Regions from separate parts of the Marinobacterium iners genome, predicted to be linked through region 2. Evidence: predicted binding sites of a transcription regulator. Region 2 holds the regulator's gene; the other holds the start of a gene.

Region 1 (15,497 bases), 1.2 Mb from region 2:
GCCAATGGCAACACCCTGTTGTGTAAGCTGGAAGGCAACAACCCGGCAGGCTCGGTCAAGGATCGCCCGGCACTGAGCATGATCGAGCTGGCCGAAGCCCGTGGTGATATCCAGCCGGGTGACTGCCTGATTGAAGCGACTTCCGGTAACACCGGTATTGCGCTGGCAATGGCCGCCGCGATCAAGGGCTATCAGCTCAAACTGATCATGCCAGCCAATATGAGTTCTGAGCGCAAGGCAGCGATGAGCGCCTATGGTGCCGAGCTGATCGAGGTAACTCAGGCTGAAGGGATGGAGCGTGCCCGTGATCTGGCGCTTGAGATGCAGGCGGCAGGAGAAGGCAAGGTGCTGGATCAGTTTTCCAACGCCGACAACCCCGAGGCTCATTATCGCAGCACCGGCCCAGAAATCTGGCAACAGACTCAGGGTACCATCACCCATTTTGTGAGCTCCATGGGCACGACCGGTACCATCATGGGCGTGTCGCGCTACCTGAAAGAGCAGAATCCAGAAATCCAGATTGTTGGCCTGCAGCCGCAGGAGGGATCTCAGATTCCCGGTATCAGGCGCTGGCCTGAAGCCTACCTGCCCCAAATTTTTGAACGCAGCCGCGTAGACCGGGTGATCGATATCTCTCAGAAGCAGGCAGAAGAGACTATGCGCGCACTGGCGCGTCGAGAGGGCATTTTCTGTGGCGTGTCCTCCGGTGGCTCTGTTGCAGGTGCCCTGCAGCTGGCCGAGGAAGTTAGCAACGCGACCATTGTGTGCATCATTTGTGACCGGGGCGACCGCTACCTGTCCACCGGTGTGTTTGGCTAGTGTTAACCATTAGTCACATACGGTGAAAACCGGTCAGGGAACTTGCTCGCACTGAGCGGTCTTAGGGACTAGAATGTGGCTCCATCCTGAGGGTGAGTCACTGTTGCCGGCACTGGCCCGCCTTTCAGTAATGGTCGCCGGAGGCAAGACAGGAGTGGCGTTCAGCCATGGTGAAGGTTCGAGAAGAACACCCGATACGAGAAGATGGTACCGTTGATCTGGACCTCTGGCTGCTGCGTCTGCAGCAGCAGGTGGAAGTCAGCGATATCGACCAGATCCGTCAGGCGTGTCTGCTGGCCAAGCAAGCAAGGGCTGCGGTTGCCGAGTCGGATGATGACTGGTCTCACAACACGGTTGGCAGTTTTCGTACCGGGCTGGAAATGGCCCAGATTCTGGCGGAGCTGCAGCAAGACCAGGAAACGCTGATTGCGGCGATCCTTTACCGCGCAGTGCGTGAGCGCAAGCTCAGCCTGGGGCGAGTGCAGGAGCAGTTCGGTGAAACCATCGCGGGCCTGATCGACGGTGTATTGCAGATGGCTGCCATCGGCAGCCGCAAGAATCCGCGCTCGGATGATGGTGTTCTCGGCACCAAGATTGCTCAGATCGATAATGTCCGCAAGATGCTGGTGGCGATGATTGATGATGTGCGTGTTGCACTGATCAAGATCGCCGAGCGTACCTGCGCCATTAGAGGCGTTAAGGACGGTGACCGCAAGAAGCGCTATCTGGTGGCGCGCGAGGTGTTCGACATCTACGCGCCATTGGCACACCGACTTGGCATTGGTCATATCAAGTGGGAGCTTGAAGACCTTTCCTTCCGCTATCTGAAACCCAACGACTACAAGCATATTGCGCGTCTGCTTGATGAAAAGCGTCTCGATCGCCAACTGTTCATCAACCAGGTGGTGGAGCTGCTGCGTAGCCGACTGGACGATGCCGGTATTGCTGGTGACGTGATGGGGCGCGCCAAGCATATCTACAGTATCTGGCGCAAAATGCAGCGCAAAAACATCGACTTCAGTCAGGTTTATGATGTACGTGCCGTCCGCATTCTAGTGCCCGAAATTCGTGACTGCTACACCGTGCTGGGGATTGTGCACGGCCTTTGGCGCAACATTCCGCACGAGTTTGATGACTACATCGCATCACCCAAGCCCAACGGCTATCGCTCACTGCATACGGCCGTGTTCGGTCCGGAAGGCAAAGTGCTGGAAGTACAGATCCGTACCTTCGCCATGCATGAAGAAGCGGAGCTGGGCGTGTGTGCTCACCACCTTTACAAGGGCACGGATACCCAGGCCCGTGGCGATGGCTATGAAGAGAAAATCGCCTGGCTGAGGCAGGTGCTGGAGTGGCATGACGACCTGGGTGATACCGAAGCGCTGGGTGATATGTTGCGCGGTGATGTGGTGCAGGATCGGGTCTATGTCTTTACACCCGATGGCCATGTGATCGACCTGCCGCAGGGCGCTACGGCGGTCGACTTCGCCTACCGTGTGCATACCGAAGTCGGGCACCGTTGCCGGGGTGCGAAGGTCAACGGCCGCATTATCCCACTCAACAAGGCGTTGAAAACCGGTGACCAGGTCGAAATCATGACCTCCCGCGAGGAAGCGCCACGACGTGACTGGCTCAACAGCAACTACGGCTTTGTGACCACCTCTCGTGCACGTGCCAAGGTAGCGCACTGGTTCAAGCTTCAGGCCAAGGAGCAGAATGCCGAAGCGGGGCGAGATATTATTCTGCGTGAATTCCGCCGCCTGGCGCTGGATCCGCACACGATAGACCTCAGCGATATTGCGCGAGCACTCAACTATAAAACCTCGGAAGACCTCTGCGCAGCTCTTGGCGCTGGCGACCTGCGCCTATCGCAGATCATTCATGAGGCCCAGCGTCAGGTTGAGCCTGACCGGCAGGAATCCCAGCTGGACCTGGCGCTGCCGACCAGCCAGTCGGCGAAGGAACCCCGCAGCGGTGGCAGCGGCATCAACATACAGGGGATTGGCAACCTGCTGACCACCCTGGCGACCTGCTGCAAACCGGTGCCCGGTGACCCGATCATGGGGTACATCACCCAGGGGCGGGGGATCTCGATTCACCATGAGGACTGTCTCAACCTGATGGGTTTGCGTGAAAACGAGCCGGACCGGGTGATCAGTGTCGACTGGGGTGACGAGCACGAACAGACTTACCCGGTGGATATGATCATTGAAGCGTTTGACCGCCCGGGTCTTCTGCGCGATGTGATGCTGGTGCTGAGCAACGAGAAACTCAATATTCTGGCGGCTAACACCCTGACTGATCGCAAGAACAACATGGCGCGTCTGACACTGACCGTTGAGATTCCACGGCTTGAGCGACTGGGCCGACTGATGGACAAGATCAATCAGGTGCCCAACGTCCTGGACGTACACCGTGAACGCAGCGGGGCCGGGCGATGAGCTACAGTCTTGATGACCTCATCCGACTGATGGATGCCCTGAGGGAGCCCGATTCAGGCTGCCCCTGGGATCTGCAGCAGACCTTCGCCAGCATTGTGCCGCATACGCTGGAAGAGGCTTACGAAGTGGCCGACTGCATCGAGCGGGAAGACTGGGAGCACCTGCGTGACGAACTGGGTGATCTGCTGTTTCAGGTGGTGTTCTATGCTCGCCTCGCGGACGAGCAGGGCTGGTTTGATCTGCATCGCATCATCGATCAGTTGGTGACCAAGTTGATTCGTCGTCACCCACATGTGTTCCCGAACGGCAGTCTGAACTCCGCCGGTGTTGACGCCATCGCCGTGGAACAGGTCAACCGCAACTGGGAAACGATCAAACAGCAGGAGCGAGAGGCCAAATCCCGCACCGGTGTGCTGGATGATATTCCTGTTGGCTTGCCTGCACTGAGCCGTGCCGCCAAACTGCAGCGCCGTGCGGCGCGGGTTGGCTTTGACTGGCCGGATACTCAGGGCGTACTGGACAAGATAGAAGAGGAAATTGCCGAATTGCGCGAAGCACTGGCGAAAGGTGATCTGGACAATGCCCGTGAAGAGATCGGTGACCTGCTGTTTGCGCAGGTTAATCTGGCACGGCACCTTGAAATTGACCCCGAACAGGCAGTGCGTCACACCAATGCCAAGTTTGAACGTCGCTTCCGTCATGTGGAATCACGCGTAGCCGACAGTGGCCAGGCGTGGGAGCAGCTGAGTCTGGATCAGCTTGACCACTGGTGGGACGAAGCCAAGCAGAAGGGGCTTTGATACCTTCGTTCGTTGCTGTGCAATCATACCAATGGCGGTTATGCTGATCGACGGAATCGGTTAGCATCGAGGCATGATATGTCAATGGAGGTGAGCGCATGAGCGACCTGCACGAAGCGTTACGCGATGATGTCCGGATTCTGGGTGAGAGCCTGGGCCGAACAATGGAATCCCATCTGGGCCACGACTTCCTCGACAAGGTTGAGTATATCCGCAAGCTGGCCAAGTCGGCGCGACATGCCGAGGATGCGACACAAGCCGCACTGCGAGAAGCTCTCAGTGAACTGAGTGAAGATGAAGTGTTGCCAATCGCCCGCGCGTTCACCCAGTTCCTCAATCTGGCCAATATCGCCGAAGAGCATCATCGGGTACGTCGTCACTATGAAACCGAAGGTGACGAAGATGAAGAGCTGATTGACAGCCTGCTTAAACGCCTGCATGGCGAAGGTCGCGGTCCTGATGAAATCCTGGCCTGCCTGAACGAGATGTGCATCGATCTGGTGTTGACGGCTCATCCCACCGAAGTCAATCGACGTACTCTGATCCAGAAGTACGATGCCATTGCCGAGACCCTCAAACAGCGCGATCGCGGTGAGTCGGTACAGCATCGCCTCGATCAGTTGATCAGTCAGATCTGGCATACCAATGAGATTCGTCAGCACCGTCCCACCCCGGTAGAAGAGGCCAAATGGGGCTTTGCAGTGATCGAAAACTCGCTCTGGAGTGCCGTACCGCGCTTTTTGCGTTTGCTGGATGATCGTCTGCAGGAAACACTGAATACCTCACTGCCGCTGACCTGCTCACCGGTTTGCTTCTCGTCCTGGATGGGGGGCGACCGTGATGGTAACCCCAATGTGACTGCCGAGGTAACCTCCGAGGTGCTGCTGCTGGCGCGTTGGATGGCTGCCGACCTGTATGCGCGTGACGTGGACCTGTTGCGTGGCGAGCTGTCCATGTATCAGGCCAATGCCGAGCTGCGACATGAAACGGATAACCACCCCGAACCCTACCGTGAGATTCTGGGGCGCTTGCGCAGCCGCCTGCATGAAACCCGGCAGGGCATCGAAGACTATCTCAAGGGCCGTGCCAGTAATCCGGACCTGTGGATCAGCGAGCTGGACGAACTGATTGAGCCTTTGCTGTTGTGCCATCGCTCGCTCAATGACAGTGGCATGGGCTGCATCGCTGCAGGGGCGCTGGAAGACCTGATTAGGCGTATCGCCTGCTTTGGCCTGACGCTGGTGCGTCTGGATATTCGCCAGAATGCCGAGCGTCATACCGAAGTGTTCGATGCTCTGACCGAATTCTATCAGTTGGGCTGTTACTCGGATTGGGATGAGACACAGAAGCAGGCTTTTCTGTTGCAGGAGCTGAATTCGCGTCGCCCGCTGATTCCTCACCGCTGGGCACCCTCTGCCAGTGTGCAGGAAGTGATCAGTACCTGTCGGGTGATCGCCGCCAATCCAGATTACAGTCTTGGTTCCTACGTGATTTCCATGGCGGGCCAGCCATCGGATGTGCTGGCCGTTATCCTGCTGCTGCAGGAGGTTGGTGTAGAGCGCAATATGCGGGTGGTACCGCTGTTTGAGACATTGGATGACCTGGACAACGCGCGTGACTGTATCGAGTCACTGCTGCAGATCGACTGGTACCGTGATTATATTGAAGGCCATCAGGAAGTGATGATTGGCTACTCGGATTCTTCGAAGGATGCCGGGCAGCTGGCAGCGGCCTGGGGGCAGTACCGTGCACAGGAGGCCCTGACGGAGTTGTGTCGGCGCAAGCAGGTTCGTCTCACGCTGTTCCATGGCCGCGGTGGTACCGTTGGCCGTGGCGGTGGCCCCAGCCATACCGCAATTCTGGCGCAGCCACCGGGTTCGGTCGCGGGCAGTCTGCGCGTGACGGAACAGGGCGAAATGATTCGCTTCAAGTTCGGCATCCCTGAAATTGCAGTACGCAACCTGACGCTTTACACCGGAGCGGTGCTGGAGGCAACCCTCAGTCCGGGGCCGCAGCCTGAACCTGAATGGCGTACGCTGATGAACAGCATGGCCACTTGCGGTATGACCATTTACCGTTCGCTGGTGCGTGAAGAGCCCCAGTTCGTACCCTATTTTCGCGCGGTTACGCCGGAGCAGGAGCTGGCCAAGCTGCCGTTGGGGTCACGACCGGCGAAGCGCAAGGTCGATGGTGGAGTGGAAAGCCTCAGGGCCATACCCTGGATTTTCGCCTGGACCCAGATCCGCTTGATGCTGCCCGCTTGGCTGGGTTCGGGCGCGGCGTTGAAGCAGGCGCTGGAGGAAGGCCAGGAGCCACTGTTGCACGGAATGTATGAACAGTGGCCGTTTTTTCAGTCCTGGATCGATATGCTGGAGATGGTGTTGGCCAAAAGTGATGTCAACATTTCGGCCTACTACGAAAAGCGGTTGGCCTCGCCGGAGTTGGGGGTGCTGGGTTCCAGTCTCAGGTCTCGCCTGCAGCAGGCTGTTGAGCAGGTGAAGCAGATAAAACAGGAGCAGCAGTTGCTGGAAGGCAACAGCGTGATTCGTCAGTCGATAGAGGTGCGTAACCCCTATATCGACCCATTACATGTACTGCAGGCGGAGCTGTTGTTCCGTGATCGCAACCAGCCGGATCAGCGTCTGGAGCAGGCGTTGATGGTTACCATGGCTGGCATTTCAGCGGGCATGCGTAACACCGGCTGATCACTACGAAGAGGACGTGAGGGCTTGAACAGGACTCGGGCTTTGTCGTAACCTCGGCTTTTTTGTCAACAGTTGGACAGCAGCTAGGTCTAATGTCGAATTGTGTGCGCAGGGCAGGGGCGTTTAGCCTGTCCTGCAGGATAACTATAAAGTGGCTGCCGCTGTATCGTCCCGACAGGGCCTTGGCGTGCGGCCCGAGTTGCAGTTTACAACAACGTTCAGGAGACGAAATAGATGCGCATTATTCTGCTTGGAGCACCGGGCGCCGGCAAAGGCACCCAGGCCCAGTTCATCACCGAAAAGTACGGCATTCCGCAGATCTCCACAGGGGACATGCTGCGTGCTGCGGTCAAGGCGGGCACCCCGCTTGGCAAGCAGGCCAAGGAAGTGATGGACGCAGGCGGCCTGGTATCCGATGACATCATCATCGGGCTGGTCAAGGAACGTATCACAGAGGCAGACTGTGCCAATGGTTTCCTGTTTGACGGCTTCCCCCGCACCCTGCCGCAGGCTGATGCGCTGAAAGATGCCGGTGTGGATATTGATGCCGTTGTCGAGATTGATGTGGCCGATGCTGAAATCATCAAGCGTATGAGCGGTCGCCGCGTACACCCGGCTTCGGGCCGTACCTACCATATCGTGTTCAACCCGCCGAAGCAGGAAGGGTTCGACGATGTTACCGGTGAGGAACTGGTTCAGCGTGAGGATGACAAGGAAGAAACCGTACGTCAGCGCCTGAAGGTCTATCATGACCAGACAGCTCCGCTGATCAATTACTACCGCAGCTGGAATGAATCCGGTGAAGCGAACGCGCCGCGTTATGTATACGTTGAAGGTGTCGGCAGCGTTGATGATATCCGCAACAAGGTGTTTGCGGGTCTCGAAGGCTGATTGCCTGTTCTGATTGTTAAAAAGCCGCCAGTGGGCGGCTTTTTGCTTTCAATTGGCCCATAATACCCGCCTGTTTTCTGATACAGCCATATGAGGCAGCATGAACACAACGGATATCTTCGGCCTGCACGCCGTCACGACTCTTCTACAGCGCAATTCCGATCGGGTTCGTTGCCTGTTGATCCAGCAGGGCCGCGAAGATGCCCGGTTGCAGACAGTACTGGATCTGGCTGGTACGCGCGGCATCAAGGTGATCACACAGCCGCGTGAAGGGTTGGATCAGCGTGCTGGTGGAGGTCGTCATCAAGGGGTTATCGCCGAATGTGAACCGCTGCGTGCCTTGAGTGAAAAGGCACTGGACCGGCTGCTGGAACAATCCGACACAGCTCCTCTGCTGCTGGTGCTGGACGGCGTAACCGATCCACACAATCTGGGAGCCTGCCTGCGTACAGCGGATGCCGCAGGCGTAACAGCCGTTATTGCCCCCAAGGACAAGTCGGCACCGCTTAATGCCACCGTTGCCAAGGTTGCCTGCGGTGCTGCCGAAGTGGTGCCTTACATTCAGGTGACCAACCTGGCGCGTACCCTGCAATTGTTGCAGCAACACGGTATCTGGATCACCGGAACCGCCGGCGAAGCGACCCAGAGCCTGTATCAGGCTGACCTGACCGGGCCGCAGGCGATCGTGATGGGTGCGGAAGGCAAGGGCATGCGTCGTCTCACCCGTGAAAATTGCGATCAGCTGGTGAACATTCCGATGGCAGGGGAGGTCAGTAGCCTCAATGTGTCCGTGGCAACCGGAGTGTGCCTGTTTGAAGTGGTGCGTCAGCGGGCGGTAAAAGCGGAGGCCTAGCCTCCGCTGTGTGCTTCAGTGCAGCAGTTCATCCACATGGGTGGCGATCATCGCTTCCTCATTGGTCGGCATCACACGCACAGTGACCTTTGAGTCCGGCGTGCTGATGATACCGCTGTTGCGCTGATTCGCTTCACTGTCAATCTCTATGCCAAGCCAGCGGCAGCGCTCCAGCACGCGCGCGCGCACATCCGCATCGTTCTCGCCGACACCACCCGAGAACACCACCTGTTCCACCCCTTCCAGTGCGGCACCCAGGCGGCCCATCTCCAGCGCGACACGGTAGCAAAACATGTCGATTGCTTCCTCGGCGCGAGGATCATTGGCCTGATGCAGCTCCTTCATGTCCGAGCTGATGGTGGAAACGCCCAGCCAGCCGCTTTCCTTGTAGATCAGCTTTTCCAGTGCATCCACATCCATGTTCTCTTCCCGCATCAGATAGAGAAGCACGCCAGGGTCAAGATTGCCGGTGCGACTACCCATGGGCAGGCCTTCGACGGCGGTGAAGCCCATGCTGGATGCGATGGAGCGTCCATCTCGAATGGCACACATGCTGGCGCCTGCGCCCAGGTGACAGGCCACTGTTTTCAAATTGCCAGCTCCGCCAAGGCTGAGCTGGCGCTGGATATACTCGTAGGACAAGCCATGGAAGCCATAGCGGTGCACGCCTTTCTCGATGAGGTGGCGCGGCAAGGCATATAGCCGCTCCAGCCGGGGCTGTGCCGCATGGAACATGGTGTCGAAACAGGCGACAACGGGTAGTTGTGGTGCCAGTGCACGGCAGGCTTCAACCAGCTTCAGGTTATAAGGTTGATGCAGCGGGGCCAGCGGGATAAAGCTTCTCAATTGCTCCAGCACAGCATCGTCCAGTCGCATCGGTGTGTTGAACAGGTCACCACCATGTACGACTCGGTGACCGGTCGCAATCAAACGTGACTCCGGCAGGTGCGCTTCGACCCATTGCAGCACTTCACGCAAGGCGAACTGATGACGCTCGTCCAGTGCCACTGACTGGCACTCCAGCTGATGCGAGTCCAGTACCCGGTTGTCTTCATCACGCACCTTGAACAGTGTGGTGTCACCCAGCAGGTTTTCCACTTTTAGGTGAAACAGGCAGTGAAGTTCGCTCGCACGCAGGGCATATAGGCCACATTTGAGACTGGAGGAGCCACCATTAACGGTCAGAATGGTATCCATGCTTTCAGCCCCCCTTGCGTGGATGCTTGACCATGTAGGAAGCCAGTGCACAGGACGCCAGGCGGCCCAGAGTACCTTCGGCACGGCTGGTCAGAATAATGGGTACCTTGGCCCCTACGGCCAGGCCGGCTGACTTGGCATCGGCCAGGTAGATCAGCTGCTTGGCGATCATGTTGGCGGCCTCAAGGTCTGGCGCCAGCAGGATATCGGCGTCACCAGAGACCGGTGAGTTGATATGTTTGTCGATGGCGGCCTGCAGTGAAATGGCATTATCGAAAGCCAGCGGGCCGTCCAGGATGCCGCCAGTGATCTGTCCGCGATCTGCCATTTTGCACAGGGCGGCAGCGTCGATGGTACTCTGCATGGTCGGCTTCACCTTTTCAACCGCGGCCAGAATCGCGACCTTGGGCGACTCATTACCCAATGACTGACAGAAGTCGATGGCGTTCTGAACGATATCCCGTTTTACCAACAGATCAGGCACCACGTTGATGGCGGCATCGGTGATCACCAATGGTTTGTGGTAGTTGGGCACGTCAAACACGAATACATGGCTCAGGCGCCGCTCTGTACGGATGCCTTTGGTTTTATGAACCACGGCACTGAGCAGTTCAGAAGTGCCAAGGCTGCCTTTCATCAGCGCGACGGCCTTGGCTTCGCGAATCAGTGTACAGGCGCATTCGGCCGCCATGTGGCTGTGTTCGGTGCTGATGATTTTGTAGGGTGACAGGTCGATGCCTTCAATTTCGGCTGCGGCACGAATCTTGTGCTCCGGGCCGACCAGCAGAGGCTCGATTAACCCCTGTTCAGCCGCTTCGATGGCACCCAAAAGGCTGTTGTGATCGACCGGATGGACAACGGCGGTGCGGATAGGGCCGGATTTGCGTGCCTGCTCAATAAAGAACTCCAGCTGGTTGTGCATCGGCGGTGTCTCGGTTGAAATCGTGGTGTTGGGGGCGTCAGCTGATATCGACATGGGGGTATCCTTCCTGAGAATGCTGATGACTAGGGTATAGTCCTATAATGAACCCATTATGACGCAGTGCAACATAAAGCGGACAGGCTCGCGGCAAAATTGATCCGAGGCAAGATCCAGGGCAGCCGAGCATGTGGCTCGGCCACCATGCCTCAGTTGTTAACCGGGGTTTTCAGAGTGTCTTGATACGGAGGCCAACCCATCGGCTTGCCACCGAGGAGGTGCAGATGAATGTGGTAGACCGTTTGGCCACCGTGGGTGTTGCAGTTGAATACGGTGCGGTAGCCATCCTGATCAAAGCCCTGTTGCTGAGCAATTTTGCTGGCGGCCTGAATCATATGCCCCACTACCTCGCGGTCGTCGTCGGCAATGTCATTCAATGTTGCGATATGCTTGCGCGGAATAATCAGGCAGTGAAAGGGTGCCTGTGGGTTGATGTCGCGAAAGGCGATGACCTGGTCATCTTCGTACACCCGCTCAGCCGGGATTTCACCTTCCAGAATTTTGCAGAACAGACAATCCATAACCTTCTCTCGACTCATTTGATTCGTGTCGAAGCAGTATAGCGAGCGCAGTCAGATTGCCTCAACCTTTTGCTCCCGTGGTGGGCAGGCATACTGCTTGGCAACGGTACCGTCCGGCAGTACGGATTCAAGCTGTACATCGAATCCCCACAGGCGGTGTACGTGCCGCAACACCTCTTCAGTTGATTGGCCCAATGGCTGGTTGTTATGCATGTAATGACGCAGGGTAAGGGCACGGTCGCCACGGATGTTCACATTCCAGACCTGAATGTTGGGCTCACGATTGCCGAGGTTGTACTGAGCGGACAGTGATTCGCGCAGTTGACGATAGCCACGTTCATTATGGATAGCATCGACTTTCAGTACCGGACGATTGCTGTCATCCATGATCGAAAACAGTTTCAGCTCCCGCATCAACCGGGGTGACAGATACTGCAGGATGAAGCTTTCATCCTTGAAGTTGCGCATGGCGTGGTCAAGCGTTGCTTTCCAGTCGCTGCCGGCAATATCGGGGAACCACTCCCGGTCCTCATCGGTCGGATTTTCACAGATGCGGCGAATATCCTGCATCATGTTGTAACCCAGCGTATAGGGGTTGATTCCACTGAAATAGGGGCTGTCGAACGGGGGTTGATAGACCACGCTGGAATGGGAATGAAGAAACTCCATCATGAAACCGTCGGTGACCAGCCCCTCGTCATACAGCTGATGCAGCAACGTATAGTGCCAGAAGCAGGCCCAGCCCTCGTTCATCACCTGAGTCTGTTTCTGGGGATAAAAATACTGTGCAACCTTGCGCACGATGCGAACGATCTCCCGTTGCCAGGGTTCGAGCAGTGGCGCGTTCTTCTCGATGAAGTAGAGAATGTTCTCTTCCGGATCTGCCGGAAAGCGAGGGTGTTTGCGATCATCACTGTCCGCCTTGCGGGGTACGGTGGTGTTCCACAGATCGTTCAGATGACGCTGTATGTATTCTTCCCTGTCCTGCTGACGCTCACGTTCTTCGGCGGCGGTGAGCGGGCGTGGGCGTTTGTAGCGGTTGACACCATAGTTCATCAGGGCGTGGCACGAGTCCAGCAGCTGCTCAACCTCTTCCACGCCATGCTTCTCCTCGCAGCGGCGGATGTAGTTCTTGGCGAACAGCAGGTAGTCGATGATGGCACTGGCATCAGTCCAGGTTCGGAACAGGTAGTTGCCCTTGAAGAAGGAATTGTGGCCGTAGCAGGCATGTGCAATCACCAGCGCCTGCATGGTGATGGTGTTCTCTTCCATCAGATATGCGATGCAGGGGTTGGAGTTGATAACGATTTCATAGGCCAGCCCCATGCGGCCACGGGTATAGTTCTGCTCGGTCTCCACAAACTGCTTGCCGAAGGACCAATGGTTATAGTTTAGCGGCATGCCGACCGAGGAGTAGGCGTCCATCATCTGTTCCGAGGTGATGACCTCGATCTGGTTGGGATAGGTATCAAGCCCGAACTCACGGGCGACACGGCCAATTTCCCGGTCATAGGACTCGATCAGCTCGAAGGTCCAGTCTGAGCCGGTCGAGATTGGCTGGCGTTTTTTACGACTCATGGGCACCCCCCTCGGTACGCTTCTCGAACAGTCGGCGGAAGACCGGATAGATATCGCCAGCATCGGTGATCTGCTGCATGGCGAACTGCTCCTTGAAAGCTTCACGCACCTGCTCATATTCATGCCAGAGATTCTGGTGTGGACCGGTGGTGATCTCCACGTATGCGTAATACTGGGTTTTGGGCAGAATGCGGCTGGCCAACAGCTTGCTGCAGGTGGTCGAGTCGCCATCCCAGTTGTCGCCGTCCGACGCCTGAGCGATATAGATGTTCCAGTCGGCCGGGGGATACCGGGCATCGATAATATCGGCGGTCAGAGCCAGGGCGCTGGAGACTATGGTGCCGCCGGTCTCGCGAGAATAGAAAAACTCCTGTTCATCCACCTCCTTGGCATGGGTGTGGTGGCGCACAAAGACCACATCGATCTGCTTGTAGTTCCGGTTCAGGAACAGATAGAGCAGGATGAAGAAACGCTTGGCGATATCCTTGACGCTTTGCGTCATGGAGCCGGATACATCCATGATGCAGAACATGACCGCCTTGCTGGAAGGCAAGGGCACTCGCACGAGGTTGGTGTAGCGCAGGTCAAAGTCATCCAGAAACGGCAGTTTGCGAGAGCCTTTTTCAAGCTGAGTGATCTGCTCACGCAAGGCGGTGATCTTCTCTGTTTTTTCAACGGAGGGTGGTGTGTCTTCAAGCGCCCAGAGCTCCTTGCGCAGGGCACGAATCTGCTGTCGTACGTTCTTGTCGGTCAGCGCGATGCGACGGGCATGAGCGGCCCGCAACGAGCGCACAATATGCAGCTTCTCCGGTGATCCGCTGCTGGTGAAGCCGGCACGACGGGTTTCAAACGAGGTGGCATCCTTGAGCTGTTTGCGCACCATCCAGGGCAGCTCAAGATCCTCAAACATGAAGTCGAGGAACTCTTCCTGGCTGATGGTGAAGGTAAAGTCATCCTCGCCTTCACCCTGATTGCTGGCCTTTCCCTGACCGGCGCCACCGCCACCACCGCTTTCGGGGCGTTTGAACTCGTCGCCTTCGACAAATTCCTTGTTGCCCGGGAAAATCTTGTGCCGCAATCCACCTTCACCGTGATGGAAGACCGGCTCGGAGATGTCACGTCGAGGAATGGTGACCTGTCCGCCTTGATCGATCTCCTTGATGGAGCGATCATGGATGGCGTCTTCAACGGCACGTTTGATGTGCTGTTTGTAGCGGCGCAGAAAACGCTGACGGTTTACCGTGCTTTTTTTCTTGGCGTTCTCTCGGCGGTCTATGATGTAACTCATGTTTCAGGCTCCCATGCGGCAGTTGCCAGGCAACTGCCGGGTCAGTTCCATCAGGCTACGGCTCCTGGTGCCCGGTTACTGCGATTTGCGGACGCGGATGTACCATTCGGACAGCAGGCGAACCTGCTTCTCGGTGTATCCACGTTCGATCATCCGTTTCACAAACTCGCCATGTTTTTTCTGATCGTCCGAAGAGGCTTTCGGATTGAAGGAGATCACCGGCAGCAAATCTTCGGTATTGGCAAACATCTTCTTCTCGATCACGGAGCGCATCTTCTCGTAGCTGTTCCATGCCGGGTTCTTGCCGTTGTTGCTGGCCCGGGCGCGCAGTACAAAGTTGACGATCTCGTGGCGGAAGTCTTTCGGGTTGCTGATACCCGCCGGCTTCTCGATCTTCTCAAGTTCTTCGTTGATGGCCTGGCGATCGAGAATGTCACCTGTTTCAGGGTCACGGTACTCCTGATCCTGAATCCAGAAGTCGGCATAGGTGACATAGCGGTCGAAAATGTTCTGCCCGTACTCGGAGTAGGATTCCAGATAGGCGGTCTGGATCTCCTTGCCAAGGAAATCGATGTACTTGGGCGCGATATACTCTTTCAAAAAGCCGATGTAGCGCTCCTGGGTTTCGGTCGGGAACTGCTGCTGACTGATCTCACGCTCCAGTACATGCATCAGGTGGACCGGGTTGGCCGCCACCTCGATGGCGTCGAAGTTGAATACCTTGGACAGAATCTTGAAGGCGAACCGGGTTGAGAGACCATCCATACCCTCGTTGACGCCGGCGGAGTCCTTGTACTCCTGCATCGACTTGGCACGTGGATCGGTGTCCTTGAGGTTCTCGCCGTTGTAGATGCGCATCTTGGAGTAGATGCTGGAGTTTTCAGGCTCCTTCAGGCGTGACAGGACAGTGAACTGGGCCAGCATGTGCAGGGTATCCGGTGCGCATGGGGCGGCATTGAGCGAACTGTTTTCCAGCAGTTTCTCGTAGATATGGATCTCTTCGTTCACTCGGGTGCAATAGGGCACCTTGACGATATACACACGGTCAATGAACGCTTCGTTGGTCTTGTTGTTCTTGAAACTCTGCCATTCCGATTCGTTGGAGTGGGCCAGCAAAATGCCGTCGTAGGGGATGGCACCCATGCCCTCGGTGCTGTTGTAGTTGCCCTCCTGAGTGGCAGTCAGCAGTGGATGCAACACCTTGATCGGTGCCTTGAACATCTCGACGAATTCCATAATCCCCTGGTTGGCACGGCACAGGGCGCCAGAGAAACTGTAGGCATCCGGGTCGTGCTGTGGATACTCTTCCAGCTTGCGAATGTCCACCTTACCGACAAGGCTTGAGATGTCCTGGTTGTTCTCGTCACCCGGTTCGGTCTTGGCAATGGCTACCTGATCCAGAATGGACGGATGCAGTTTCACCAC
Region 2 (15,497 bases):
ATGTTCTTCCTGACCGGTATGCTGCTGATGGCCTTCAACGTTTGGCAGACCGTTCGCAGCGGCAGCTCCGTCAAGGCAGCTGAACCCTCTGCGCAAGCGGCCTGATTGAGACGAGGAGCAGAAGAAAATGATCAAACACGAAACGATTGAAAAGAACATCGGCCTCATGATCCTGCTGATCATTATCGTGATCAGCGGCGGTGGCCTGGCGGAAATCGTTCCGCTGTTCTTCCAGAGCTCTACCACCAAGCCGATTGATGGTCTGCGTACCTATTCGGCTCTGGAGCTTGAAGGCCGTGACATCTACATCCGTGAAGGCTGTCACGTCTGCCACACTCAGATGATTCGCCCGTTCCGTGCTGAAACCGAGCGTTACGGTCACTACTCCACCGCTGACGAACACGTATGGGAACACCCATTCCTGTGGGGTTCCAAGCGTACCGGTCCTGATCTGGCCCGCGTAGGTGGACGTTACTCTGATGACTGGCAGCGCGCGCACCTCTACAACCCGCGTGATGTGGTTCCTGAATCAAAAATGCCTGCCTACCCCTGGCTGTTTGAAAACCGTCTGAGTGGCAAGGAAACGGCAGCGAAGATGGAAACTCTGCGCAAGCTGGGGGTACCGTATACAGATGAACAGATCAGCGCTTCCCGTGAAGAAGTAGCAGGTAAACCCGAGATTGACGCTCTGGTCGCCTACCTGCAGTCACTGGGTAAAACACACTCTGTTTACACCAACAAGCGGTAATTTTCAGTGAGTTACGAGGTTTATGGTCCTTACATACCGGTCATAATGCTGATCACCTTCATCGGCCTTTTCATCTGGGTTCTCCTGCCGGGGAACAAGAAAAGGTTCGATGAGGCCTCCCAGCTTCCTTTTGCTGATGAAGAACAGCACAAGAAAAGCGAAGAGGAGCAGGGCCGACCGGAAGAGACCCATAACAGGAGAGACGACAAATGAGTGCTTTCTGGAGCGCGTGGGTAACAGTCATCACCTTGGCCGTTATTTTCGGCTGTACATGGCTGCTGCTGGCTACCCGCAAAAGCGAAAAATTCAAGGAAACGACCGAGAACACCCTGGGTCACGAGTTTGACGGTATCGAAGAATATGACAACCCCCTGCCGCAGTGGTGGTTTTACATGTTCGTCGCAACCGTGATCTTCGGCCTTGGCTACCTTCTGCTTTACCCGGGCCTTGGTAACTTCAAAGGTCTGCTTGGCTGGTCTTCTCACGGTCAGTGGGAAGAAGAGATGCAGCATGCCGAAGAGGTATACGCCCCGGTGTTCGCCAAGTATGCCGCTCTTTCCATTGAAGAGTTGCAGAAGCCGGAGAACGAAGGCGGTCTCAAGATGGGACAGCGCATGTTTGCCAACAACTGTTCCGTTTGTCATGGCGCTGCCGGCACCGGTGCGGTTGGCTTCCCCAACCTTACTGACAACGACTGGCTTTACGGTGGCGAGCCCGCCACCATCAAGCACACCATCACTCAGGGTCGTAACGGCGGTATGCCTGCATGGGCCGATGTACTGGGTGAAGACGGTGTGCGTGACGTGGCCAGCTATGTCATGACTCTGAGCGGCAAGGAAGCCGTGGCCGGTACTGATGTGACCAACGGACAGAAACAGTTCCAGGCTCTGTGTACTGCCTGCCATGGCGCTGAGGGCAAGGGCATGCACGCTTTGGGTGCTCCCAACCTGACTGATGACACTTGGCTCTACGGCGGCAACTTTACTCAGATTGCTCACACCATCCGTGTGGGTCGATTTGGGGTGATGCCTGCTCAGAAAGATCTTCTGTCTGAAGACAAGATCCACCTGATCACAGCATACGTCTACAGCCTGTCCAATAAATAAGCACTGGACAAGCACCAAAAAAAGGCGACATGATTCAAGTCATGTCGCCTTTTTTATTAGCGGCTTAGTATAATATTCGACGCTCCTAATGGAGCGCATGGACCTGTCGACACAACCAGCAGTAGGTACTGGCATGAATCAGATACCGGTAAAGGACGTAACCCCGGGCAAAAAAGGCAAAAAAGAGGCCGAATCCTATAACCTCTATGCCAAGCGGGAACACATTTACGTCAAGTATTACAAAGGCTTCTTCAAAAACTTCCGTACCATCTCCGGTTTCATCATGCTGGCGATGTTTTACGGCGCCTCTTGGCTTCAATACGATGGCCGACAGGCCATCCTGTTTGATCTGCCCAACCGGCAATTTCATATTTTCGGCATGACTTTCTGGCCCCAGGATTTCATGCTGCTCTCCTGGCTGCTGATTATTCTGGCTTTTACTCTGTTTTTCGTAACAGTTTTTGCAGGGCGCCTCTGGTGCGGTTATGCCTGTCCCCAGTTTGTCTGGACCTGGCTCTTTATCTGGGCCGAGCGTATCACCGAAGGCGACCGCAACAAGCGCATGCGGCTTGATAAACAACCCATGTGCGCTGAAAAGTTCCTGCGTAAGAGCGCCAAACATGCCATCTGGATTATCATCGCCGTCGCCTCGGCTATAGCATTTGTCGGTTATTTTTCTCCAATCCGTGAGTTGGTACCCGATGTTTTAGCGTGGGATTTGGGGCCATGGGAAACTTGGTGGCTGGCGTTCTTAAGCGTAGCTACCTATGGTAACGCTGGCTGGCTGCGTGAGCAGGTATGTATCTACATGTGCCCCTATGCCCGCTTCCAGAGCGTCATGTTCGACCAGGATACCCTCATTATCTCCTACGATGAGAAGCGTGGAGAACCTCGTGGCAGCCGCAAAAAAGGGGTCGACAAAGAAGCGGCCGGCCTGGGCGACTGTATCGACTGCTATGCCTGCGTTCACGTCTGCCCAGTCGGTATTGATATACGTGACGGCTTGCAGTACGAATGCGTGGCCTGTGGTGCCTGCGTTGATGCCTGCGATGACATGATGGAGCGTGTCGGCTATGAACCCGGGCTTGTACGCTACACCACTGAACACGCCTTGAACGGCAACACAACCAAGCTATTGCGCCCCCGTCTGATCGGTTACTTTGTTGCATTGATGGTGATGTTTGGTGCCTTCATCTGGGCCATCGGCGACCGCGTTCCGCTTGAAGTTGACGTGATCCGTGATCGTGGCCAGCTGTACACCACAACACCGTCCGGCATGATCGAGAACGTTTTCACACTCAAGATCGCCAACAAGGAGCAGATAGACCACAGCTACCGCATCGAAATTGATGGTCCGGAAGGACTGAACATGATCTCGACAGATACTGTGACAGTAAAGGCTGGAGAGCTTCTGACATACCCTGTCAGGGTTCAAATAGAACCGGGGCAGCTGAGTCAGGCCAACACTCCTTTCAGCTTTACTGTCGAGGCCGCTGAAGATCCTTCAATCCATATTGAAACTGAAAGCCGTTTCCTGGGTCCCACTCCACAGCGATAGTGCTTCATTCGGCTTAATTAGGTTAGAATAACGGCCGGTTCATTCCGGCCGTTTCCATTCAAGGAGTGTCATGAATACACACGCAACTCCCCCCGCCCCCTGGTACAAGCAGCCCTGGCTCTGGTTCATCTTGGCGCCACTGATTGCGGTGTTCATCTATGCTTCATTTTTCATGTACATTGCAGTAACCACCAGCGACGGCATTGTTAAGGAAGACTATTACAAGGTCGCCCGCGGAATGAATATCGACACATCCAAATCTGATGCAGCAAGCAGACTGGGACTTGAAGGCACCCTCAACTTTGATACCGTAACCGGTGATATCAACCTGCGCCTGAGTGGTATGCTGACAAGCTTCCCGCAGACTCTCAGTCTGAATATCATTCATCCAACCCATCAGAAATTTGACCAAATCCTGATTCTGAAAAGCGTTGATGGCAAAGGCATCTATTCCGGCAGCCTCACTGCAGGTCTGATCGGAAAACGCTACCTTTCCCTGTCTCCTGCCGACGAAAGTTGGCAGCTGCGCCAGGAAATGGTACCGCCTTATTCTGAACTGATTAGCCTTACGCTCACTGCGCAATGAGCCAGCCATGACCGCACAGCAGCCCCCGGCGCGCACGCCCTGTTATCACTGTGGCCTGCCTGTTCCTCGTGGCAGCCAGTACACTGTCAGCATTGAGGGCAAACAACGCTCCATGTGCTGCCCTGGCTGCCAGGCGGTTGCACAGACCATCGTAGATGGGGGGCTGGACAACTTCTATCGCCATCGCGACAGTCAGAGTGCGGACAGTGAGCTGATCCGCACCAACAGCGGTAGCCGGCGCAAGCAAGAGTTGGAGCTGTATGACAACCCCGAAGTGCAAAGCAGCTTTGTACATAACGCCGGGGACGATCAGCGTGAAGCTGTGTTGGTTATTGAGGGCATCACCTGTGCCGCCTGTGTCTGGCTGCTGGAAAAACACCTGACAAGCCAACCCGGTGTTACCGCTGCCAGTGTCAATATGACCACCCACCGTGCCCGTATCCGCTGGCACAGTGGAACCACACGTCTGAGCCACCTGCTGGCAGAAATTGATCGCCTGGGCTACCAGGGCCACCCCTATCAGCCCAACCGCGAAGAGCAGTTGCTTGAGCAAGAGCGTAAACGCGCCGTGCGCCGCCTTGGGGTGGCGGGTGTATGCATGGCTCAGACCATGATGCTCGCCGCAGCACTCTATGCCGGCGAACTCAGCCATTCCATGGACGCCCATATCATCACCCTGATGAACTGGGCATCCATGGTTCTGGCAACCCCCGTAGCGCTTTACTCTTCCGTGCCCTTCTATAAAGCCGCCTGGCGCGACTTGCAAACACGCAGCCTGAGCATGGACGTGCCAGTCGCATTGGCAATTTTGCTGGCCTATTTTGCCAGTGTCTGGTCAACGGTTTCTGGCAGCGGCGATGTCTACTTCGAGTCAGTCACCATGTTCGCCTTTTTCCTGCTGGTCGGGCGTTTCATGGAAATGGCCGCTCGTCATCGAACCGGCAGGGCAGGCAACGCACTGCTTGATCTGCTGCCAACCAGTGCCATTCGCCTTGACGGCGATACCGAAACGCTTGTGCCCGCCACTCAACTGCGAACCGGAGACAGGGTCTTGGTCAAGTCGGGGCATACCATTCCGGCTGATGGCCGTGTTATCGAGGGGCGCAGTTCAGTGGACGAGTCGGCTCTGACCGGTGAGTACCTGCCCCAGTCACGAAGCACTGGCGAACTGGTCATCGGCGGCACTCTCAATATCGAGCACCCGCTTCAGATCGAAGTAACCGAGACGGGCAGTGAAAGCCGCCTGTCCGCCATTGTCCGCATGCTGGATCGGGCCCAGGCAGAGAAGCCGAGCGTTGCTCGCATAGCCGACCGTGTTGCCAGCCAGTTTGTGGCAGCCACGCTTTTGACGGCAGCAGCCGTGGCGGTATTCTGGTACTTTTATGACCCTGCACGCGCATTCTGGGTCACGCTGTCCGTGCTGGTCGTCACGTGCCCCTGCGCCCTTTCACTGGCAACGCCTACCGCCCTGACTGCTGCCACAGGCACTCTACGCCAGCGTGGCATGTTGATCAGTCGCGGGCACGTACTGGAAAGCTTTGCCACGGCAACCCATATTATCTTCGACAAGACCGGTACATTGACCGAGGGCAACCTTAACATTGAGGAGATATGTCCTGTCGGCACACTCGACAGCCAAACACTGTTGAGTATTGCCGCCGCACTCGAAAGCCGTTCCGAACATCCTATTGCCCGTGCCTTTCGTGCCCACGCTGTTCAGGCCGCCACGGATGTACAGGTGCATGTTGGCCAAGGCCTTAGCGGTATGGTTGAGGGCAAGCGCTATCGAATTGGCAAACCCGGTTTTGCCTGCCCTGACGATACGCCTCAACAACCCAAAAGCAGCGGGTTGTGGTTATTGCTTGCAGATGCTGAACAACCACTAGGTTGGTTCCGGCTCGATGATCAGATTCGCCCCGAAGCCGCACAAACACTCACTGAACTGCGCGCACTTGGCCTGACGCCACTAATGCTCACCGGTGATGCCTCCGATGCTGCACAAAAGGTCGCCTCTCATCTTGGAATTGATCAAGTATTCAGCGGTATGAGCCCTGAACAGAAACTGGCACACTTGAACCATCTGAGCCAGCAGGGAGCTGAGATCATTATGGTGGGCGATGGTATCAATGATATCCCCGCACTGGCCGGTGCCCGCACTTCGGTTGCGATGGCCAGTGCAACCGATCTAGCCAAGACCAACGCTGATGCAGTCCTGATTGCCAACGACCTGATGCGATTGGCCGATTGTGTGCGCATGGCACGCAAGACACGCACCATTATCCGTGAGAACCTGAGCTGGGCGCTGCTTTACAACCTTCTTGCCCTGCCCGCTGCAGCCGCCGGCCTGGTGCCACCCTACTGGGCCGCGATCGGCATGTCCGCCAGCTCGCTGGTAGTGGTCGGCAATGCGATGCGACTGAGTCGCCGCCACGTCGTGGCTCAGCCAACCAATGAGGGAGCGGAACGTTAATGGATATTGTTATCCTGTTAATACCCATCGCGATCATTCTGGCAGGTTTTGCGATCTGGGCATTCTTTTGGAGTGTGAACAGTGGTCAATTTGATGACCTTGAGTCACCGGCTCATCGTATCCTCTATGATGATGACGAAGACCTTATTCCCGAGGATGCACGACAGAAAAAGGATAATCCCGAGCCGGAAAACCAGGATCAGGATACCCGTTGAGCATGCCTGAACCCGCCCTTCTTGCTTCCGCCCTGTTGTTTGGCCTCGCCGGCAGCACTCACTGTATCGGAATGTGCGGCGGAATCGCCGGCAGTCTGGCCATGAGCGGCGGTGCGCGAGTCCTTCGCTTTCAACTGGCCTACAATCTTGGTCGCCTGTTCAGTTATGCCCTTGCGGGTGCCTTGATCGGTCAGCTGGGCCAGCTGTTTACTCAAACGGCTGAGCTTACATTGATTCTGCGTAGCGTTGCTGCGCTCATCATGGTTGTGATGGGTTTATACATTGCCGGCTGGTGGCAGGGCGCGGCCTATCTGGAACGAGCCGGAGGTGTTGTTTGGCGCCGGTTACAGCCTTTCACCCACACCCTGCTGCCCGCCGACACCCTGCCCAAGGCGCTGCTCCTGGGCGCACTCTGGGGTTGGTTGCCGTGCGGTCTGGTCTATACGACTCTGCTCTGGGCCGGTACGGTGAGCAACAACAGCCTCACCAGTGCGAGCCTGATGCTGGTATTCGGTGCCGGTACTCTACCTGCTCTACTCACATCGGCGCTCCTGGCACGCCAATTGAAACAGTTATTACAACGCAGTGGTGTAAGACAGGGGGCGGGGCTTTTGGTAATTCTGTTTGGTCTGGCAACCCTGCCATGGACCGGCCTGTTGCACCCGCATTGATATCCATCAACAACCGCCCGGTCACTCTTCCCTATAATGCCCGGCCGGCCAACAAATAGAGGTACTGAGGTGAACAACCAGACAACCATCAGTTGGGATATGGACCTGATCAAGCGTTATGACCTGTCCGGCCCCCGCTACACCTCGTACCCGACTGCGATCCAGTTCGATTCCGGCCTGAGCCCCGAGAAGTTGATCGAAACCGGGCGCTCCACAAGTGACCCTCATGCACCCTTGTCGCTGTATGTGCATATCCCTTTTTGTGCTCACGTTTGCTACTACTGCGCCTGTAACAAGGTGATCACCCGCAACCGCAAGAAAGCTCAGCCCTATCTTGATACTGTTTATCGTGAAATGGCAAAGCTGTCACAGTGGTACCGTGGAGACCGGCAGGTAAATCAGCTGCATTGGGGTGGTGGTACCCCGACGTTTATCAGCGATGATCAAATGCGTGAGCTGATGCAGGCACTGCGCAGCAATTTCAATTTGCGTGATGACGACAAGGGCGACTATTCAATTGAGATTGATCCGCGTGAAGCCAGTGACCAGACTCTGGAGGTTTTGCGCGAGATCGGCTTCAACCGTATCAGTCTTGGTGTACAGGATGTGGATGCACGGGTACAGGAGGCGGTCAATCGCGTCCAGCCCACCGAGATGACCGCGCGCGTACTGCAACGCTCGCGTGAACTGGGATTCAAATCGATCAACATGGACCTGATCTACGGCCTGCCGCATCAAAGCGAAGAAAGCTTTGCCGATACCCTCGACACCGTCATTGCCATGAGCCCTGACCGCCTGTCAGTGTTCAACTATGCGCACCTGCCGGATCGATTCCGCTCACAGAAACACATTCGTGCTGAAGACTTGCCCAGCCCCGAGACCAAGCTCAACATACTGCAAAACAGTATCAATCGCCTGCTTGAGGCCGGTTACGTTTATATAGGCATGGACCATTTCGCCAAGCCCGATGATGAACTGGCCCTCGCCCAGGCGGAAGGCAAGCTTCATCGCAACTTTCAAGGTTACACCACCCATTCCGATTGTGACCTGGTTGCCATGGGCGTATCAGCCATCAGTCAGATTGGCGATGTCTATTATCAGAACGAGCATGATATTGCCGCCTACAGTCAGGCCGTTGCTCAGCAGCAACATGCCGTCAAGCGCGGTGTAACACTGAGCCGTGATGATCATATTCGCCGCGCGGTCATTACTGAGTTGATCTGTCAATTTGAACTGGATGTTGCGGCCGTCGAGCAGCGCTTTGATATTCAGTTTGGCGATTATTTCAATGCCGAGCAGGCTGAACTGCAGCAGTTCAGTACTGATGGCTTGATCGAGTTGTCATCCAGTCGCATTCGCGTGACTGCAGCAGGCCGCCTTCTGATAAGACGCATCTGTATGGCGTTCGATGCCTATATACCGAAACATGAAGCCACACGGAGTTTCTCGCGTATCATCTAAAGTCGAGGCCCGTTAACCGGGCCCGGCGCTTCACCCTCTGGGGTAAATGTTACATAATGCGGGAAAGCACTCGCAGCGTGACGAACCCAACAATAAGGATGACCCCATGGCCGACTGGAAATCTCAAGGAAAGCTTCACAGCCTGCAACAGGTCCATTGCAAGACCTGCAGCCTGAGCTCACTCTGTCTTCCGGTATCGCTTGACCTGACCGAGATCGACCGACTCGATGATATTATCGAGAAAAGCCGCCCGCTCAAGAAAGGTGAACACCTGTTCCATCAGGGTGAACCCTTCAGCTCCGTGTATGCCCTTCGGGCCGGCACAATCAAGAGCTACACGCTCACCAATGAGGGTGAAGAGCAGATCACCGGCTTTTATTTCCCGGGCGAACTGGTCGGCCTGAGTGGATTTGATGCCGAAACCTATCCCATGTCAGCCAAGGTACTGGAAACCACGACCGTCTGTGAGATCCCCTTTGAACGTCTGGATGAGCTTTCAGGCCAACTGCCCGAACTGCGCCGTCAGATGCTGCGCAGCATGAGCAAGGAACTGCGAGATGATCAGCAAATGATGCTGTTGCTGTCGAAGAAAAATGCAGAACAACGCGTGGCAACCTTTCTTCTCAAATTGTCTCAGCGCTTCAAGGCACGCGGGTACTCTGCATCCAACTTCCGTCTGTCGATGTCACGTAACGAGATCGGCAACTATCTGGGCCTGGCCGTGGAAACCGTCAGCCGCATCTTTACGCGCTTTCAAAAGATGGACCTGATGCAAGTGGACGGCAAGGAAGTGGAGCTGACCAACCTGGACGAAATGTATCGTTTGTCTGGCGAGGCACGCCAAGGTGAATGCTCCCAGCATCAGGAAAACCAGACCAGCTGACACCATGACGGGGAAGCTGCCAACATTACCAAGCCCATCCATACGGTTGGCGGTTTATAACCGGGGCCAGTATCACGCCAATAAAAAAGGCATGGCTTCTTTCGAAGCCATGCCTCAAGTTGCACAATGAAGTAGCCATCTCAATGTGTAACCCAACGAAGCCATTACACCCTTAATCCGCCCTCGCAGCATTGAGTTATGTCAATTGAGCGCCTAACCGGGAGATATTTATGTCCTACGATGAGTTTTATGTGAAGTCTGTCATCCGTTCACTGCAGGACTGGCCCGAACCCGGTGTAACCTTTCGCGATGTAACTCCCATTTTCAAAGACCCCAAAGCGATGCGTATGGTGTCGGATGCGTTCATCCAGCGTTATATCGACAGCGATATTACGCATATCGCCTGTATTGACGCTCGTGGCTTCTTGTTTGGCGCGATCCTGGCGCACCAGCTCAACCTGCCGCTGGTACTGGTACGCAAAAAAGGCAAGCTGCCGGGCGAAACCATTCATCAGGAATATACGCTGGAGTACGGTACCGCCGCAGTTGAAATGCAGATTGACTCGGTTGAGTCCGGTGACCGCGTACTTCTGTTCGATGACCTGATTGCTACCGGCGGCACCATTTTGGCCGCCTGCACCCTGATCAAGAAGCTTGGCGCGGAGGTTATCGAGGCCGCCGCCCTGATCGATCTGCCGGACCTGCAGGGCTCAACCCGCATTCAGGAACTGGGCATCCCCGTTTACTCCCTGCTCGCCTACGAAGGCTGCTAAGCTTCCCATCTGATGCACCGGGTACGCCTGCCCGGTGCACACTGTTATACTTCACCCCTTTTGCACCTCTGGAGAGTCCATGCTCTGGTTCCGTAATGCCATTGTCTATCGCTTTGAACCCACCCCGGGGTTTACCCCTGAGCACCTGAGCGAAGCCCTGTCAGAACACCCATTCACTCCCTGTGGCAGCCAGGAACTGAGTCGCAGCGGCTGGAGCGCACCAGTGAGCGAAGCTGACGAGATGCTGGTATTCAGCAGCAACGGCTTCATGCTGATCAACTTGCTGCAGGAAGAGCGCATTCTGCCCGGCAGCGTTGTACGCGAGGCATTGGATGAGCGTGTTGCCCTGATTGAAGCCGAGCAAAGTCGTAAGGTCTACCGCAAAGAGAAGCTGCAACTCAAGGATGAAGTCATTCTGGACCTGCTACCACGCAGCTTTACCCGTCGTCGCCGTACATACGCCCTGCTGATGCCACAGCAGGGCTGGCTGCTGGTGGATGCCTCCTCGCACAAGCGTGCAGAAGATCTGCTGAATCAGCTGCGCCAGGCGCTGGGATCACTCAAGGTACAGCTGGTGCAGACTCAGGTACAGTCCGATAAGGTCATGACAGCCTGGGTACAGGGTGAAACCATGCCACAGGGCTGGGCACTGGAAGATGAATGTGAGTTGCGTGACCCGATGACCGAGGGCAGCAAAATCAGTGTCAAGGGCCAGGAACTGCTGTGTGACGAGATTGCAGCACATATCAGTACCGGCATGCTGGTCAAGCGGTTGGCGTTGGAATGGCAGCAGCAGATCCGGCTGGTCCTGCATGAAGACCTGAGCCTGCACCGCCTGCGCCTGTGCGATGAGTACCGTGATCAGCTCGAAGCCGACACGCCTGAAGAGGCACTCGCGGCCCGTGATACCGAACTGGCTCGCATGGGGCTCGAGTATGCCCGCCTGCTGCCTGAGCTGATCGCGGCGCTTGGAGGCGAGCATGTACAGCGTTAAGGAGATCTTCTATACGCTGCAGGGAGAAGGTGCTCAAGCAGGACGGGCAGCGGTATTCTGCCGTTTTGCCGGCTGCAACCTTTGGTCCGGCCGGGAGCAGGATCGATCTAAAGCAATCTGTGACTTCTGCGACACGGACTTTGTCGGCGTCGATGGACAAAATGGTGGTAAGTTTGCCAGCGCGGCCAAGCTTGCACAGCGGGTTCGCTCGTTCTGGCCGGACGCCCCAGACGGCAAGCCCTACGTTGTCTGCACTGGTGGAGAGCCCGCCCTGCAGCTTGATTCAGATCTGATTGACGCTCTGCACGGCGAGGGTTTTGAGATTGCCATCGAAACCAACGGTACCTGCCCTCTGCCCGAAGGTATAGACTGGATCTGCGTCAGCCCCAAGGCCGGCAGCGAACTGGTTGTACACAGCGGTAACGAGCTGAAGCTGGTCTACCCACAGCCACTGGCTCAACCCGAACGGTTCACTGAAATGCACTTTGACCATTTTTATCTGCAGCCAATGGATGGCCCTCTGCAAACTACCAATATCCGCCGCTGCATCGATTACTGCATGGCGCATCCACAGTGGAAACTGGGTCTGCAGACGCACAAGATCACCGGTATCGACTAATCATTGAATGCGCTGGCGCACCAGCACCAGATCACGGTTGCGCCAACCCACCAGCAGCAAGGCCGGCAATTGCATCAACACCCCGTAGATCAGCGCACTGGCAGACATTTCAGCACTCTGCAGCAAACCGCCCGTCACAAGCAAAGCCGTCCCCGCATTTTGAATTCCCACTTCAATACTCAGGGTCACCTGCTGCGATGCCTGTAACCGCATCAGGCGAGCCAGCAAGTAACCACTGCCCATTGCCAAAAGTGCCAGCAGCAACGCTGCAGGCCCTACAATGGCAACCAGAGCCGGCAAGCGTCCCCAGTTGGCCGCCACAATTCCGGTAACAACCACAACCATAAACACCAGCGACAGTATCTTTACAGGCCCTTTAACCCGTTGGCTGAAGCCAGGGCTGTGGCCACTGACAAGCATGCCCAGTAACACCGGCAACAATGCCACCAGTACCAACTTCATCACCGACTCCAACACAGGAAAATCGGGCAGTACAGCGTCTCCCTGCCAATGACTCAGGGCCATCAACGTCAACAACGGTAGCGAAAAAGGCGTAATCAGGCTTGAAATGGCGGTTAGCGACACCGACAAAGCCGTGTCGCCCCGCGATAACAAGGTTAGCATGTTGGAGGTAGCGCCACCCGGTGCAAAGGTCAGTACCATCAAGCCAACGGCCAACAATGGCGGCAACTCTAGCGCCGTTACCAACATCAGCCCCAGGCAAGGCAGTAACAGCAGCTGTCCCAGCAACCCCACCAGCACAGCGCGGGGTGCCTTGAGCACACGCCGGAAGTCATCAACCCTGAGCGTCATGCCAACCCCCAGCATGATGACAAACAGCGCCAGCGGCAAAAACCATTGGGTCATGACTGAGGTTTGCATTTTCGCTCCCGTGAAGGTCAAAATTCAAAGCAACATCTTAGGTTACTCTCGCCTCTAGGGACAATCGCTCACACAAATTTTACCGCCATCCCCCATTACCTCTGGGCTGGCCGGGTATACCCACATCTGCTGTGGATAACACTGTGAAAATTTGATTACCAAACGGCTTCAGCAGGCATGTTCTCTTGCTCTTCTACAGATTGATTATTTTTTGATCAACTGTATTTATTCATTTATTATCAATATGTTACATAACGCAAGTGTTAATTTTAAGGCCTTTGCGCTGGTTCTGGCCGAGTGTTGCAGGTATCATCCCCCGCTGTCGGATGAGAGAGCTTCGGATTGATGCAAGAGCAACTGGACATACGCCGCAAGGCAGCCGAAAAAGTCACCATCATTGGTGCTGTTCTGGACACCGTACTCGGAATCCTTAAAATCCTGATTGGGGTCATCGCCAACTCCACTGCGCTGGTTGCGGACGGTATCCACTCATTGTCGGACCTGGTCACCGACTTCATGGTGGTCATCGTGTTGCGTCTGTCTCACCAGGCACCTGACGAAAACCACCCCTGGGGCCATGCGCGTTTTGAAACCGTCGGCACGGTTGCGCTCGGCGTGATTCTGGTAGGTGTCGGTGGCGTGATGGCCTATGACAGTCTGCAGCTTCTGTTCAGCGAGCAACCAACAATTCTGCCCAGCTGGCCGGCACTGATCGTTGCAGCACTTTCCATTGTCAGCAAGGAATGGATCTTCCAGTACACGTTCAAGGTAGGCAAGAAGCTGGACTCTGACCTGATCATCGCCAATGCCTGGCACAGTCGTACTGATGCCTTCTCATCCATCGTCGTACTGCTGGCTGTTGCGGGCGCCATGGCCGGCATCTGGTGGCTGGACGCCCTTGCAGCAGTACTGGTTGCGCTAATGGTCGGCAAGATTGGCTGGGACCTGGTCGCCAAAAGCATTACCGAACTGGTCGACACAGCCCTGCCGGAAGAAAAGGTCACCAAGCTGCGCGAGCAGGTGCTGAGTGTTGACGGCGTAATCAATGTGCACAGCTTCAAAAGTCGTCGCATGGGTAGCCAAAGCCTGTTGGAAATGCACCTTCAGGTTGCTCCTCACCTCAGTGCGGCGGAAGGGCACTTCATCGGTGACAACGTGGTGTGTCAGCTGCAGAGTCGCTTCGATGATATCAGCCATATCATTTTCCATATCGATACCTACGATGATGAAGAATTCCATGACGAGGTATTTTGCCCTGTCATGCCAACACGGCCTGAAGTCAGCCAACATCTGGACGCTATCATCAGCCGTATTCTGGGTGACAATCCCGACTACGAGCTGATCCTGTACTACCACCCTGAGTATATCGACCTGGACATCAAGGCTTCTGAGCAGTTTCACCAGCTTATGCTGCACACAGGCCTAACGGCGCGAGAGTTGCAGGAGCGTCTGCGTGAGCAACTGACCGGGTTGAACTGGTTTCGTACACTGCATCTTTGGCTGCCGCCACGATAGACAGCCGCGACTCCTCTCTGGCTGAGCAGAACGAAAAAGGCCGGGACTGATGCCCGGCCTTTTTTGCTGCTTAAGCCTGGATCACCTGACCGGCTCACGCATGGTGACAAACTCTTCCGCTGCCGTCGGGTGGATGCCAATGGTGCTGTCAAATACCGCCTTGGTTGCGCCTGCCTTGAGTGCCACACCGATACCCTGAATGATCTCACCGGCTTCTGCGCCCACCATGTGTACGCCAAGCACGCGATCGGTGTCAGCATCCACAATCATTTTCATCAAGGTGCGTTCGTCACTGCCGCTTAACGTGTGCTTGAGCGCACGAAACTCGGAGCGGAACACCTGAATATTGCTGTACTGCTCACGCGCCTGCTCTTCACTCAGACCAACCGTTCCGATATTGGGCTGACAGAATACGGCCGTGGGGATCAGGTCGTAATCCACCTTGGGTGAACCCTTGGCATAGAGGCTTCGCACCAGCGCCATGCCTTCGGCCAACGCCACAGGGGTCAGCTGCACCCGGTCAATCACATCACCGATGGCATAGATCGACGGCACCGAGGTCTGAAACTGATCGTTGACTATTACGGCTCCGTTTTTTGCCTGTGCAACGCCCAGTGCTTCAAGCCCAAGCCCATCGGTATTGGGTACACGACCGGTGGCATACAGTATCTGATCGGCTTCCAGGATACGCCCATCCGTCAGGCGGGCACTCAAGCGGCCGCTGGCTAACCGCTCAATCGACTCGATATTGGTATCGAAGCTGAGGTTTACACCCTTCTTCGCCACTTCCTGGGCCGTGAATTCTCGCACTTCCTGATCAAACCCGCGCAGAAATAGCTCACCGCGATAGATCAGCTCAGTGCGCGCACCCAGGCCTGCAAATATGCCGGCAAACTCAACCGCAATGTAGCCTCCGCCAACGACGATCACATCCTCGGGGAACTGTTCCAGATCAAACACTTCGTTGGAGCTGATGACATGTTCCTTGCCTGGCAGGTCCGGCACAAAGGGCCAGC

The links. Region 2 encodes FNR, which switches genes on or off when oxygen is low (the NO sensors DNR and NnrR bind a similar motif). Its sites were predicted from a motif close to TTGATNTANATCAA; they were not measured.
Region 1: the regulator FNR is predicted to act here: its motif matches at 10,782-10,795, upstream of CFI10_RS05270 (bifunctional enoyl-CoA hydratase/phosphate acetyltransferase).

What each region holds. Positions count from the first base shown of each region.
Region 1 covers NZ_CP022297.1:1,072,025-1,087,521, forward strand. The annotation lists gene cysM (cysteine synthase CysM) at 1-819, shown strand, start outside; gene relA (GTP diphosphokinase) at 987-3,260, shown strand; gene mazG (nucleoside triphosphate pyrophosphohydrolase) at 3,257-4,060, shown strand; gene ppc (phosphoenolpyruvate carboxylase) at 4,159-6,765, shown strand; gene adk (adenylate kinase) at 7,000-7,656, shown strand; gene rlmB (23S rRNA (guanosine(2251)-2'-O)-methyltransferase RlmB) at 7,757-8,509, shown strand; gene CFI10_RS05265 (acetate/propionate family kinase) at 8,525-9,706, opposite strand; gene CFI10_RS05270 (bifunctional enoyl-CoA hydratase/phosphate acetyltransferase) at 9,711-10,682, opposite strand; gene CFI10_RS05275 (histidine triad nucleotide-binding protein) at 10,835-11,206, opposite strand; gene CFI10_RS05280 (SpoVR family protein) at 11,258-12,784, opposite strand; gene CFI10_RS05285 (YeaH/YhbH family protein) at 12,774-14,072, opposite strand; gene CFI10_RS05290 (PrkA family serine protein kinase) at 14,148-15,497, opposite strand, start outside.
Region 2 covers NZ_CP022297.1:2,222,821-2,238,317, forward strand. The annotation lists gene ccoN (cytochrome-c oxidase, cbb3-type subunit I) at 1-105, shown strand, start outside; gene ccoO (cytochrome-c oxidase, cbb3-type subunit II) at 128-748, shown strand; gene CFI10_RS10690 (cbb3-type cytochrome oxidase subunit 3) at 755-961, shown strand; gene ccoP (cytochrome-c oxidase, cbb3-type subunit III) at 958-1,854, shown strand; gene ccoG (cytochrome c oxidase accessory protein CcoG) at 1,988-3,412, shown strand; gene CFI10_RS10705 (FixH family protein) at 3,483-3,998, shown strand; gene CFI10_RS10710 (heavy metal translocating P-type ATPase) at 4,006-6,468, shown strand; gene ccoS (cbb3-type cytochrome oxidase assembly protein CcoS) at 6,468-6,683, shown strand; gene CFI10_RS10720 (sulfite exporter TauE/SafE family protein) at 6,686-7,354, shown strand; gene hemN (oxygen-independent coproporphyrinogen III oxidase) at 7,424-8,815, shown strand; gene fnr (fumarate/nitrate reduction transcriptional regulator Fnr) at 8,922-9,698, shown strand; gene CFI10_RS10735 (adenine phosphoribosyltransferase) at 9,929-10,471, shown strand; gene CFI10_RS10740 (recombination-associated protein RdgC) at 10,551-11,465, shown strand; gene queE (7-carboxy-7-deazaguanine synthase) at 11,452-12,084, shown strand; gene CFI10_RS10750 (bile acid:sodium symporter family protein) at 12,085-12,966, opposite strand; gene CFI10_RS10755 (cation diffusion facilitator family transporter) at 13,312-14,481, shown strand; gene gor (glutathione-disulfide reductase) at 14,563-15,497, opposite strand, start outside.